DNA from 2 places in the Bradyrhizobium sp. P5_C12 genome. Region 2 is predicted to be linked to the other one. Evidence: riboswitches for the same ligand, from Rfam matches in the RefSeq annotation. Region 2 holds a riboswitch; the other holds the start of a gene.
What was found. Region 2 has a riboswitch for cobalamin ahead of ACXJMY_RS02660 (energy-coupling factor ABC transporter permease). Riboswitches for the same ligand answer to the same signal wherever they lie in the genome.

Region 1 (5,534 bases), on a different contig from region 2:
GGGATCGAGCATACCCATTCCATCGGACTCCGCGTCCTGCCTGCCCTGCTCCAACGATATCCCATCCAAATCGTTCCGGTGTCCCGGCACCGTCAGCCGCCGGCGTTCCATCGCATCGGGGACCGCGTCCGGATGCGCCGCTCAGTGCGCCCCCTTGAGCGTGCAGGACGTGGTGCAGGTGACCGTGTTGCCGTGGTCGCACGCCTTGCAGGCACTGACGCACTGGTTCATGTCGCGGGGATTATAGGAGCTGTAGTTCCGCATCGGGCAGGACGCGGTCGAGCCGGTGATGTCCTGCTCCTGATTGCAGGCCGCCGTCATGAGCGCGAGCACGAGAACCGCAAGAAGGCGCATGGGATTGCCCTGTAAGGAACGGCAAAGCGACATCGGCGAGGCACGCTGCACCGCAACGAGCCCCGGCACTCCCACCGCGAGCAATCGCAAATCGCGCCGCTCGCATCCCAGAGGATGCGCGCCAAACATTAAGAACGGATTGCCGCCGCACTCAGGCCGCAGCCTTGCCCGCAGCCGCGATCACCTGCCGCATGTCCGCGGCCAGCTGGCGGTACTGCTCCCCGAGTTTCAGATAAAACTCCCGCTTCGCAGCGTCGGTGGCGAGCTTGGTGATCAGCTCGCATTCGGCGGTGAGCGTCTCGAACCGTTCCAGCCTGTCCTGAAGGTCTGTCATCGGCGTGTCCCCATCAAACGCCTCAAGGACACTCAACCTAAGCCCGGGAAATAGGTCACGGCGAACATCGTTATGGGGTAGAATTTCTTTTGTTCAAGGCGACGCCTTCGTGAGCTCGTTGCGACATCGAGGCAGGCAGCCGGGAGGTAGCCACATATTGACGCGCTCTCTGGCAGATGCCAGTTTCATCGGCGGTAGTGTCTGCAAGGACTCTTCAAGGGAATGCGGTGCGTCCGTCTCGGCGGGCAATTCCGCGGCTGCCCCCGCAACTGTAGGCGGATAGCCGACGACCAAACAAACCACTGGAGCCCCACGCGGGCCTCTGGGAAGGTGGTCGAAGGCGATGACCCGCGAGCCAGGAAACCTGCTGCCAGCCATGGTCACGCGCGAACGCATTGGGCGGGGTGCCCCGATGTCGGACAAGTAGCCGGTGCATCTGCCGCTTGGGGCGAAGGTAGATGGCTAAGGCAACCGCGGTGACAGTCTGTTTGCGTCGCCGCAGAGCGTTGTCGTGCAAAATCTTCATATCGGTGCTGGCGTTGCGCCAGCGTTTTCGCGTGTTTTCCTGATTGCCGCGCTCTCGTCGGCGTCGTTGTCTTCCACTGCCGTCGCCCAGAGCGCGGTTCAGGACAACCGGTCCCGGGAGGTTGGCCCGGTCATCGTCTCACCGCCCACTCCGAAGCCGGCTCCGGCCGTCGGCCCCGGCAATCAGCGATCCCGCGCGGCCCGCCGGGCCGCGGGACGCAATCGCGGCGCCCCTGTCGTCGCCGTTCCGGCGACCCAACCGCCGAGCGGCCCGGTCCAAACGCCGCTGAACACGGGCGCCGTCACTGAGGTCGGCTCCCGGCTCGGGATCACGGCCCGGGAGATGCCCGCGAGCGTAGAGGTCATCGACCAGCAGACCATACGGGAGCTGGGCATCAGGACCACCACTGATGTCGCCAAGTTGGCGGTCGGCGTGACCGGCGGCGATGCGCCGGGTGCACCCGCCATCTTCTCGATGCGCGGCTTTAGCGGCGACCAGATCTCTACCCTCTACAACGGCATCCCGATCGGTCCGTCGACCATGACCGGCCGTCCGATGGACACCTCCAATCTGCAGCAGGTGGAGATCATCAAGGGACCAGACTCGCTGGTGGCGGGCCTTGGCGCGACCGGCGGCGCCATCAACTACGTCACCAAGGCACCGCGCACCGGGCCGATCGTCAACGAGGCCTTCACCTCCTACGACTCCTTCAACGGCTATCGCGCCGGCTACGGTTCGGGCGGCAGCACGCTGATCGGCGGCCTCGACTACCGCTTCGACATCAGCCATTTCAACGACAAGAGTTTTATCGACGACACCTATTCGAAACTCAGCAACGTCTCCGGTCAGTTGAACTATCGCGTCAACGAGAGCCTGAAGGTCTGGGGCGCGGCCGAGTACAGGCAGGACAAGGACCGCTTCTACTGGGGAACGCCGCTGGTGCCGGCGAACGCTCCGGGCATCATTCCGACGAACGGCATCGTCTCGGGCCAGTGGACCAATTACTACCTCAACGGCCACACCGGGATGCTCAATCCGGTCACCATCGACGCGCGCACGCTAACCACCACCTACAACGTGCTCGACAACCACAGCGGCGCCAGCGAGCTCTGGCTGCGTAGCGGCTTCCAGTGGGACATCAACAACAGCGTCTCGCTGCGCAGCCAGGTCTACGGCTACGATGCGCACCGGCACTGGTTCAACAACGAGATCAATTCGTTCGACGATTCCGGCCCGAACAACGTCTATCGCGAGCGCCTGGCGCTGGACCATGCGCAGCGGCTCTATGGGAACATCACCGACCTTACCGTCAACTCGAATATCGGCGGCATGGACAACCGCTTCGTCGCCACCGTCGCGGCGAGCAGCTCGCAATTCAACGTTTCGCAGGACACGCTGTTCTTCTCGGACACGGTCGACCTGATCAATCCGGACCGCGGGCTCTACGGTCCGCGCAGCGACGAGAAGATCTATACCCACCTCGACACCGTCTCCCTGTCGTTCGAGGACCGGCTGAAGCTGACTTCGACATTCGCCCTGATCGGCGGCATCCGTTTTGAGAATATCGAGCTGTCGCGGACCCGCTTCGGCGAGAACGGCCTCCTGAAAGCCAACTATCCTTTCTCGACGACGTTCAAGCCGATCACCGGACGCGTCGGCTACACCTGGGACATCGCGCCCGGCGTGATGCTTTACAGCCAGTACGCGACGGCAGCCGACCCGACGGTGGCGAACATCTTCATCCTCAGGCCCACTACGCCGCTGCTACTGACGACGTCGCGGATCTATGAGACCGGCGTGAAGGTGCAATCGGCCGACAAGCGGGCCGAGGCCACGTTCTCGGCCTTCGACATCGAACGCAAGAACGTCTACGTCCCCGAGAGCGGCATCTTGTTCAACGTCGCCGGCAAGATGGCCTCCAAGGGCATCGAGATCGCGGCCGCGGTCAACCCGGTCGGCGGCCTGAAGCTGTGGGGCAATGTCGCCTTCGTGCAGTCGCGGTTCATCGACTTCACCTATGTCGACGGCAATGGCGACTTCCAGTCGTACTCGGGCAAGACGCCGCCGAACGTCCCGAACTTCATCGCCAATGCCGGGGCGTCCTATCGCTTCGACACGAAACTGCCGGTGGAGATCGGTGGCCTGGTCCGCCACGTCGGCGACCGCTTCAACTTCCAGGACAATCTGGTCACCATGAACGCCTACACGATCTTCGACGCATTCGCCTTCGTCGACATCCCCAAGGCCTATTTCCCGGGTGTCGACCAGACCCGGATCAGTTTTCGCGTCAAAAACCTGACAAACAAGCTCTACGCCGCCTGGGGCGATCCCGGTTACACCGACCAGATCATCCTGGGCGCACCGCGGAGTTACGAGGTGGCCGCTTCGTTCAAATGGTGAGGATGCAGCCTCTCCAATGTCGTCCCGGCGAAGGCCGGAACCCATACCGCGTGATCTCTCGATTGCGGAAGGCAGCAGTACTGAACGGCGAGTCTTCGCCAAACTGCCCCTGGGGTTATGGGTCCCGGCCTTCGCCGGGACGACACCGAGGGGAGTGAAATAATTACTTCTGCTCCAGCCGCCAGGCGCCGTCCCAGCCGGCGTCCGGCGGATTGGCCTCGAACTGCGCGATGCGGGCGAGCATGGTGCGCGAGGGACCGTCGCCGGGAACGGCTTCGAGCGCCGCGTTGAAGGCGGCACGTGCGTCGTCGAAACGGCGGGCGCGATAGGCGGCGAGGCCGTCGGCATAATGCGCGCGCAAGCTTTCCTGCTGCGTCGTGAGCGCGCCCGCCCTGCCCATCACCTCGAAGATGGGCTGCGGCGCGCTCTGGCCGGCGACCGCGAGACGATCAACCTCGCGGAGTTCGAGACCCGATCCGATCGCATCCGCGGTCGCCTGCGAGATCAGGATGCGGGTGCCGTAGACCTTGTTGACGGCCTCGAGCCGCGAGGCGAGGTTCACGGCATCGCCCATCACGGTGAAGCTCATCATCAGCTCGGAGCCGATGCTTCCGGTCAAGACCTCGCCGGTGGCGATACCGATCCGCAAGTCGCACGGCACCGGCATGGCGCGGATGCCGAGGAGATCCGGCAACTGCTTCTGGAGCGCCGGCACCTGATCGGCCATGTCGATGGCAGCACAGCCGGCGAGAAGCGCCTGCTCGTCCTCCTCGATGAAGGGCGGCCCCCAATAGGACATGATGGCGTCGCCGATATATTTGTCGATGACGCCGCGGTTGTTCCTGATTGGGCCGGACATCAGCGTGAAATAGTGGTTCATCACCTTGACGAGGCCGCGCGGGGTCATGCCCTCGCTCATCGAGGTGAAGCCGCTCATGTCGCAGAACATGATGGTCATCACCCGGCGCTGGCCGTCGATGGCGACTTCCGGCCGCTCGATCAGCCCCTGCACCACCTTGGGATCGATGTAGCGGCCGAAGGTCTCGCGGATCCGCTCGTTGTGGCGCAACTGCTCGACCATCCGGTTGAAGGCGGCGGCGAGCTCGCCGATCTCGTCCTGCGTCGACACCGTGATGGCCTTGTCGAAGCGGCCGGCCTCGACCTCGCGGGTGCCGGCCAGCAACAGCCGCACCGGACGCGTGATGCCACCGGAGACCAATAGCGCAAAGACAAATCCGACGATCGCCGCGAGGATGGTCACAATGCCCGAAACGATCATCGCCTGGCGCTGGTGGCCGATCACCTGCGCCGTGCTGGCGAAGACCTGCTTGAGCATGTCCGCGCGGATCGCGTCGATCTTCTGGTTGAACTGGTCACGCAGCGCGTCGAGATGCTCCAGCGTGCCGCGCATCTCCGTCATCTGCTTGGCATCGACCTGTTTGAGCAACTTGGCGTGTTCCTCGTTCATCCCCTGCCGCAGCTCGGTGACGACGGTCTCGATGCGCGTTTCGATCCGCGCCAGCGCCGCATTGTCGGAATGTGTCCTGGTGTCGTCGATGATCGCGTTGATGTGCTTGCGCGCACTCTCGGCCTCCTCGTCGATCTTCCGGTCCGCTTCCTCGAACTCGCGCAGGCGCGCCGCATAGGCCTCCTCCTCTGAGGGCGCCTGCATCTTCATCATAACCATCCGCCGCAGCGCCACCGACCGCTCCAGCGAGCGGATATTGGCGCGCGCCAGGTGCCCGTAGGCCGGGATGTAGCGATCGGTCAGCTCGTCCAGGAGGATGCCGACCTGGCTGGACATCACCATCGACAGGATCGAGGTGACCAGCATCAGGACGATCAATCCGAGGGCGATCCCGACGATCTTGCGCCGGATCGACTGGTTGAAAATCGGCATGGGTCCGGGACAATGGCTGA
Region 2 (5,534 bases):
CGATGCCGGAAGGCGAGAAGCTCGCCGCCTTTGCCGCCACCGGCGCGGTGCTTGCCATCCACCTGTCGATCCATCTGCTCGACAAGGTCATCGCCGAGCTCACGCCGCATTACGGCGCGGACTGCCCGGTCGCCATCGTCTGGCGCGCGAGCTGGCCCGACCAGCGCATCGTCCGCGCCACGCTGGCGACGCTCGATGCGGCCGTGGATCGCGAGCTCGAGCGCACCGCGCTCATCCTGGTCGGCAAGACGCTGGGCTCGGCGGATTTTTCCGAGAGCCGCCTTTACGCCGCCGATTATGACCGCCGCTATCGGCCGGTCGGCGCCGAGCCGCGCTTTCCGGAGGCGTCGTGATGGCGGCGAGCCTCATCATCTCCGCGCCCGCCTCCGGCGTCGGCAAGACGACGCTGACGCTGGCGCTCGCGCGCGCCTGGCGCAATCGCGGATTGCGGGTGCAGTGCTTCAAGAGCGGGCCCGACTATATCGATCCTGCCTTCCATGCGGCCGCCACAGGACGCGCCTCCGTCAACGTCGACAGCTGGGCGATGGACCGCGCGACCATCGCGCACCTCGTCGGTCGCGGCGCGGACGCCGATGTCGTGCTCGCCGAGGGCTCGATGGGCCTGTTCGACGGCGTCGCCGCGCGCGGTGTCTGCGGCACCGGCGCCACTGCCGACATCGCGGAGATGCTGGGCTGGCCGGTGTTGCTGGTGATCGATCCGTCCGGGCAGGCGCAGACCGCGGCCGCGATCGCCGCCGGCTTGCGCGACTATCGCGCGGGCGTGCGCCTTGCGGGCGTCGTGCTCAACCGCGTCGCCAGTCCGCGCCACGAGAATCTCGTGCGGCGCGCGCTGCTGGATGCCGGCATTGCCGTATTCGGCGCGCTGCCGCGTCATGCCGAGATCAGCCTGCCAAAACGGCATCTCGGCCTGGTGCAGGCCGAGGAGCAGACGGAGATCGGCGGTCTGATCGACGAGGCCGCGCGCTTCGTCGCTGAGCATGTCGATCTCGATGCGGTGCTGCGATCGGCCGCGGCGTGGTCGCCGCAACCGGCGGGAAACGGCCTGAACGTGACGCCGCCCGGTCAGCGCATCGCGCTCGCCCGCGACGCCGCTTTCTCCTTCGTCTATCCGCATATGCTGGAAGCCTGGCGCGCGGCCGGCGCCGAAATTTTGCCGTTCGCGCCGCTGGCCGACGAAGCGCCCGATGCGAGCGCCGATGTCTGCTGGCTGCCCGGCGGTTATCCCGAGCTTCACGCCGGCCAACTCGCCGCCAATGCGCGCTTTCGCGCCGGTTTGCGCGCTTTCGCCGAAACGCGGCCGGTGCATGGCGAATGCGGAGGCTATATGGTGCTGGGTGCGGGCCTCACCGACGCCGACGGCGTCGGCCATGAGATGGCGGGCCTGCTCGGCCTGGAGACGAGCTTTGCCAAACGCCGCATGCACCTGGGCTATCGTCTGGCCGAACTCGCCGCGCCGATGCCGGGGCACGACGCCGGTGCACGCCTGCGCGGCCACGAGTTCCACTATTCGACCATCGTCGCCCAGCCTGACACGGCGCTGGCGGTGGTGCATGACGCGACGGGTGCGGTCATCGCCGAAACCGGCTCGCGCCGCGGCCTTGCCACCGGCACGTTCTTCCATCTGATCGCGGAGGACCGGTGAGCGGTTTTGTCACTTTCATCTCCGCCGGTCCCGGCGATCCCGAACTCCTCACGGTGAAGGGCGCGGCGCGACTGCGCGAAGCTGACGTCGTGCTCTATGACGATCTCGCCTCGGGCGCGATCCTCGATCTCGCCCGGCCCGGCGCCAATCTCGTGGCGGTCGGAAAGCGGGCAGGGCGGCCATCGACCAAGCAGCACCATGTCAACCGCCTGCTGGTCGACTATGCCGCGACCGGCGTGCGTGTGGTGCGCCTGAAGTCGGGCGATGCCGGCATTTTCGGCCGGCTCGAGGAGGAGCTCGAGACCCTGCGCGACGCCGGCATCGGCTACGAGATCGTCCCCGGCGTCACCTCGGCCTGCGTCGCGGCTGCCCAGGCAGGGATCCCCCTGACCCGGCGCCACACCTCGCGCCGGGTCCAGTTCGTCACCGGGGCCGACGTCACCGGCGAGCTGCCGCAGAATTTGAACTGGGCGGCGCTGGCCGATCCGGAGGCGACCACCGTGGTCTATATGGGCCGGCGCACCTTTCCGGCGCTTGCCGCAAAATTGATCGCGCATGGGCTCGCCCCAAGCACCCCGGCGCTGTTCGCCGAATCCCTCGGCCGTCCCGACGAACGGCTGGTCCGCACCACCATTGCCGAGCTTGCCGAACAGCTTGCGCGGGGCGGGGCGGCTTCCACGGCCGCCGTCATCCTGTTCGGCGCACTGGCGGGAGAATACCCGTCATGATGGTCTCAATCACCCTTCAGCCCTTGACGCCCAGCTGGCGAAAGGGGCACACAGGACGGGCATGGTGCTCGATGCGGCGCAAAGCGCCGGAGCATAATCGGGAATGGGGATGGGCGGACCCAGTTGCGGCGCCCCAAACCCCAGCCGCCCCCGCGACTGTAAGCGGTGAGGGGCTCCGATCAGCCACTGGGCCGCAAGGCTCGGGAAGGCCGGAGATCCCAGTGAACCGCGAGCCAGGAGACCGGCCGTGCGTGTTTTGAGGCCAAGGCCGTCGGGTGTGACGGCAGGAAGGAACTGAACCATGCATATCGAACCCGGAGTCGTATCGGGCGCCAAGCTCGTGTTGAGTTACGCAACCGGCATCGCCGTAGGCGGCGTCGCGCTGAAGCTTGCGGTCGAGACCGTGCGCGAGCAGGGCATCACATCGTTCGCGGCGCGGACGCTCGCCACCACGGGCCTGGTGTTCATCTTCTTCGAGATCCTGCCGCACTTCCCGGTCGGGGTGTCCGAAGTGCACTTCATCCTCGGCTCGACCCTGTTCCTGTTATTTGGCGCGGCGCCTGCGGCCTTCGGCCTCGCGTTCGGACTGCTGTTCCAGGGCATCTTCTTCGAGCCACCCGACCTGCCGCAATACGGCATGAACGTCACCACGCTGCTGGTGCCGCTGTTCGCGATCCAGGCGATCGCCACGCGGATCATTTCGCGCAACACCGCCTATGTCGATCTGCAATACCGTCAGGCGCTGGCGCTTTCGACGACCTATCAGGCCGGTGTTATCGCCTGGGTGGCGTTCTGGGCGCTCTATGGCTCCGGTTTTGCCGTGACCAATCTCGTCAACATCGCGACCTTCGCGGCCTCGTATGCGCTGGTCATCGTGATCGAGCCGCTCGCCGATCTCGGCGTGCTGGCGCTGGCGAAGTCGCTGCGCGGCGTCACCGCGCCCGGCCTCGTTACCCCGCGCCTGCACAACGCGGCCTAGAGACAAGCGAAAGGGCGGCCAATGCGGCCGCCCTTCGCGAACACGATGCTCACCCTCTCCCTGATAGGCATCGGTTGCGGCGATCCCGAGCAGCTCACGCGCGCCGCGATTCGCGCCATCAATGCCGCCGATCTCGTCCTGATCCCGCGCAAGGGGAGCGCAAAATCGGATCTCGCCGAGTTGCGGCGGACGATCTGCGCGAACGTACTCACCAATCAATCGACGCGCATCGCCGAGTTCGACCTGCCGGTGCGTGATGCGGGCGAAGCCGACTACCGCAAGGGCGTAGACGATTGGCACGATGCGGTGGCCGCGACCTGGTCGCAGACGATTGCAAGCCATCTCAAAGGCGAGGGCAAGGTCGCGTTGCTGGTCTGGGGCGACCCCTCGCTCTACGACTCCTCGCTGCGCATTGCGCGGCGGCTCGATCCCTTGCCGAAGATCGCGGTGATCCCCGGCATCACCTCGATCCAGGCGCTGTGCGCGGCGCATGCGCTGCCGCTCAACGACATCGGCGAGCCCTTCCTGGTCACGACGGGACGCCGCTTGCGCGAAGGCGGCTGGCCGCAAGGCACCGACACCGTGGTCGTGATGCTCGACGGTGGCACGGCATTCCAGTCGCTCGATCCGGTTGGCCTGCACATCTGGTGGGGCGCCTATCTCGGCATGCCCGATCAGATCGTCATGTCCGGCGCGCTTGCGGAGGTCGGCGCGCAGATTGTCGCCGCGCGACAGGACGCGCGCGAGCGGCATGGCTGGATCATGGACAGCTACATTCTCAAGCGCAGACCGTAAGCGAGGCAGCATGCTCCCCGACTGGGTCACCCAAAAATGCCCCGATAGCTCCGCGGTCCATCGCGTAGCGGCGATCGCGCGTCAGGCGCAACTGACGAAGCCGACCGGCGCGCTCGGCAGGCTCGAGCAACTCGCGATCGAGCTTGCGGGCCTGCAAGCGACCGAGCAGCCCCGCGCCGGCCGCGCGCCGATCATCATCTTCGCCGGCGATCATGGCATCGTCGCGCAGGGCGTCTCGGCCTATCCGCAAGCGGTGACGATTGCGATGATGGCGAATTTTACCTCGGGCGGCGCCGCGATCTCGGTGCTGGCGCGCGAATTGGGGGCGAGTCTGGAAGTGATCGACGCCGGCACGCTGGCGCAGGAGAAGATGGCGGGCGTCGTCACCGACAAGCCGCGCAACGGCACTCGCGACTTCAGCGTCGGGCCGGCGCTCGAACCGGCGGAGCTGGCATTCGCCTTCGAAGCCGGCCAGCGCGCGGTCGCGCGCGCGGAAGCGAGCCAACCGGATCTCTTGATCTTCGGGGAGATGGGCATCGGCAACACCACGGCGTCGGCGGCGATCGCGGCCAGCCTGCTCGGCGTCAGCGCCGAGGAGATCGCGGGCAGCGGGACCGGTGTCGATGCGGCTGGCCGCGCGCACAAGGCGCGCGTGATCGATGCCGCGATAGCGCGTCACGGCGTTGCGGGTGCGCCGGCCGAAAAGATCCTGTGTGCCGTCGGCGGCCTCGAAATTGCGGCCATCTGCGGCGCGATCATTGCGGCCGCGCAGCGCCGCATTCCGGTGTTGATCGACGGCTTCATCGTGTCGGTCGCAGCGCTGGCGGCCGTGCGGCTCAATCCGTCGTGCCAGCCGTTCCTGCTGCCGTCGCACCAATCGGCAGAGCAGGGGCATCGGCTGGTGCTGCGCGCGCTGAATGTGCAACCCCTGATCAGCCTCGATCTCAGGCTCGGGGAGGGATCGGGCGCCGCGATCGCGCTGCCGCTGGTACGGCTCGCCTGCAGCCTTCACAACGGCATGGCGACGTTTGCGCTGGCCAATGTGCCGGATCGACCAGCCTGATCCGGCTCAAGCCACGCGCTGATTGACGGAGACGACGCGCCAGCCGGTCGCGAGCCGATCGATCCGGGTCAGCGACAGCGGGTCGACCACGAAGCGCAAGGCCGCTTCCGGCGCAAGGTCGAGCGCGACGCACAGCGCGGCGCGGATGGTGCCGGAATGCACGACGAGCGTTGCCGACCCGGCCGCAATCCGCGAGAGACCCAGCCGGACGCGCGCGACCTGATCCTCAAAGCTCTCGCCGCCCGGTGGCCGTGCGTGCGCGGAATCGCTCCAGAATTGCGCATAGGTGTCGCCGCCCTTGGCGGC

Region 1: another riboswitch for cobalamin. It lies ahead of ACXJMY_RS27255 (TonB-dependent receptor); the one in region 2 lies ahead of ACXJMY_RS02660 (energy-coupling factor ABC transporter permease).

What each region holds. Positions count from the first base shown of each region.
Region 1 covers NZ_JBFULU010000037.1:1,607-7,140, forward strand. Annotated here, with positions in the region: gene ACXJMY_RS27240 (hypothetical protein) at 1-18, opposite strand, end outside; gene ACXJMY_RS27245 (hypothetical protein) at 142-354, opposite strand; gene ACXJMY_RS27250 (hypothetical protein) at 506-688, opposite strand; cobalamin riboswitch at 864-1,074, shown strand; gene ACXJMY_RS27255 (TonB-dependent receptor) at 1,557-3,614, shown strand; gene ACXJMY_RS27260 (adenylate/guanylate cyclase domain-containing protein) at 3,778-5,514, opposite strand.
Region 2 covers NZ_JBFULU010000002.1:229,165-234,698, reverse strand. Annotated here, with positions in the region: gene cobM (precorrin-4 C(11)-methyltransferase) at 1-353, shown strand, start outside; gene ACXJMY_RS02670 (cobyrinate a,c-diamide synthase) at 353-1,663, shown strand; gene cobA (uroporphyrinogen-III C-methyltransferase) at 1,660-2,391, shown strand; cobalamin riboswitch at 2,437-2,655, shown strand; gene ACXJMY_RS02660 (energy-coupling factor ABC transporter permease) at 2,693-3,370, shown strand; gene cobF (precorrin-6A synthase (deacetylating)) at 3,416-4,165, shown strand; gene cobT (nicotinate-nucleotide--dimethylbenzimidazole phosphoribosyltransferase) at 4,176-5,228, shown strand; gene ACXJMY_RS02645 (histidine phosphatase family protein) at 5,235-5,534, opposite strand, start outside.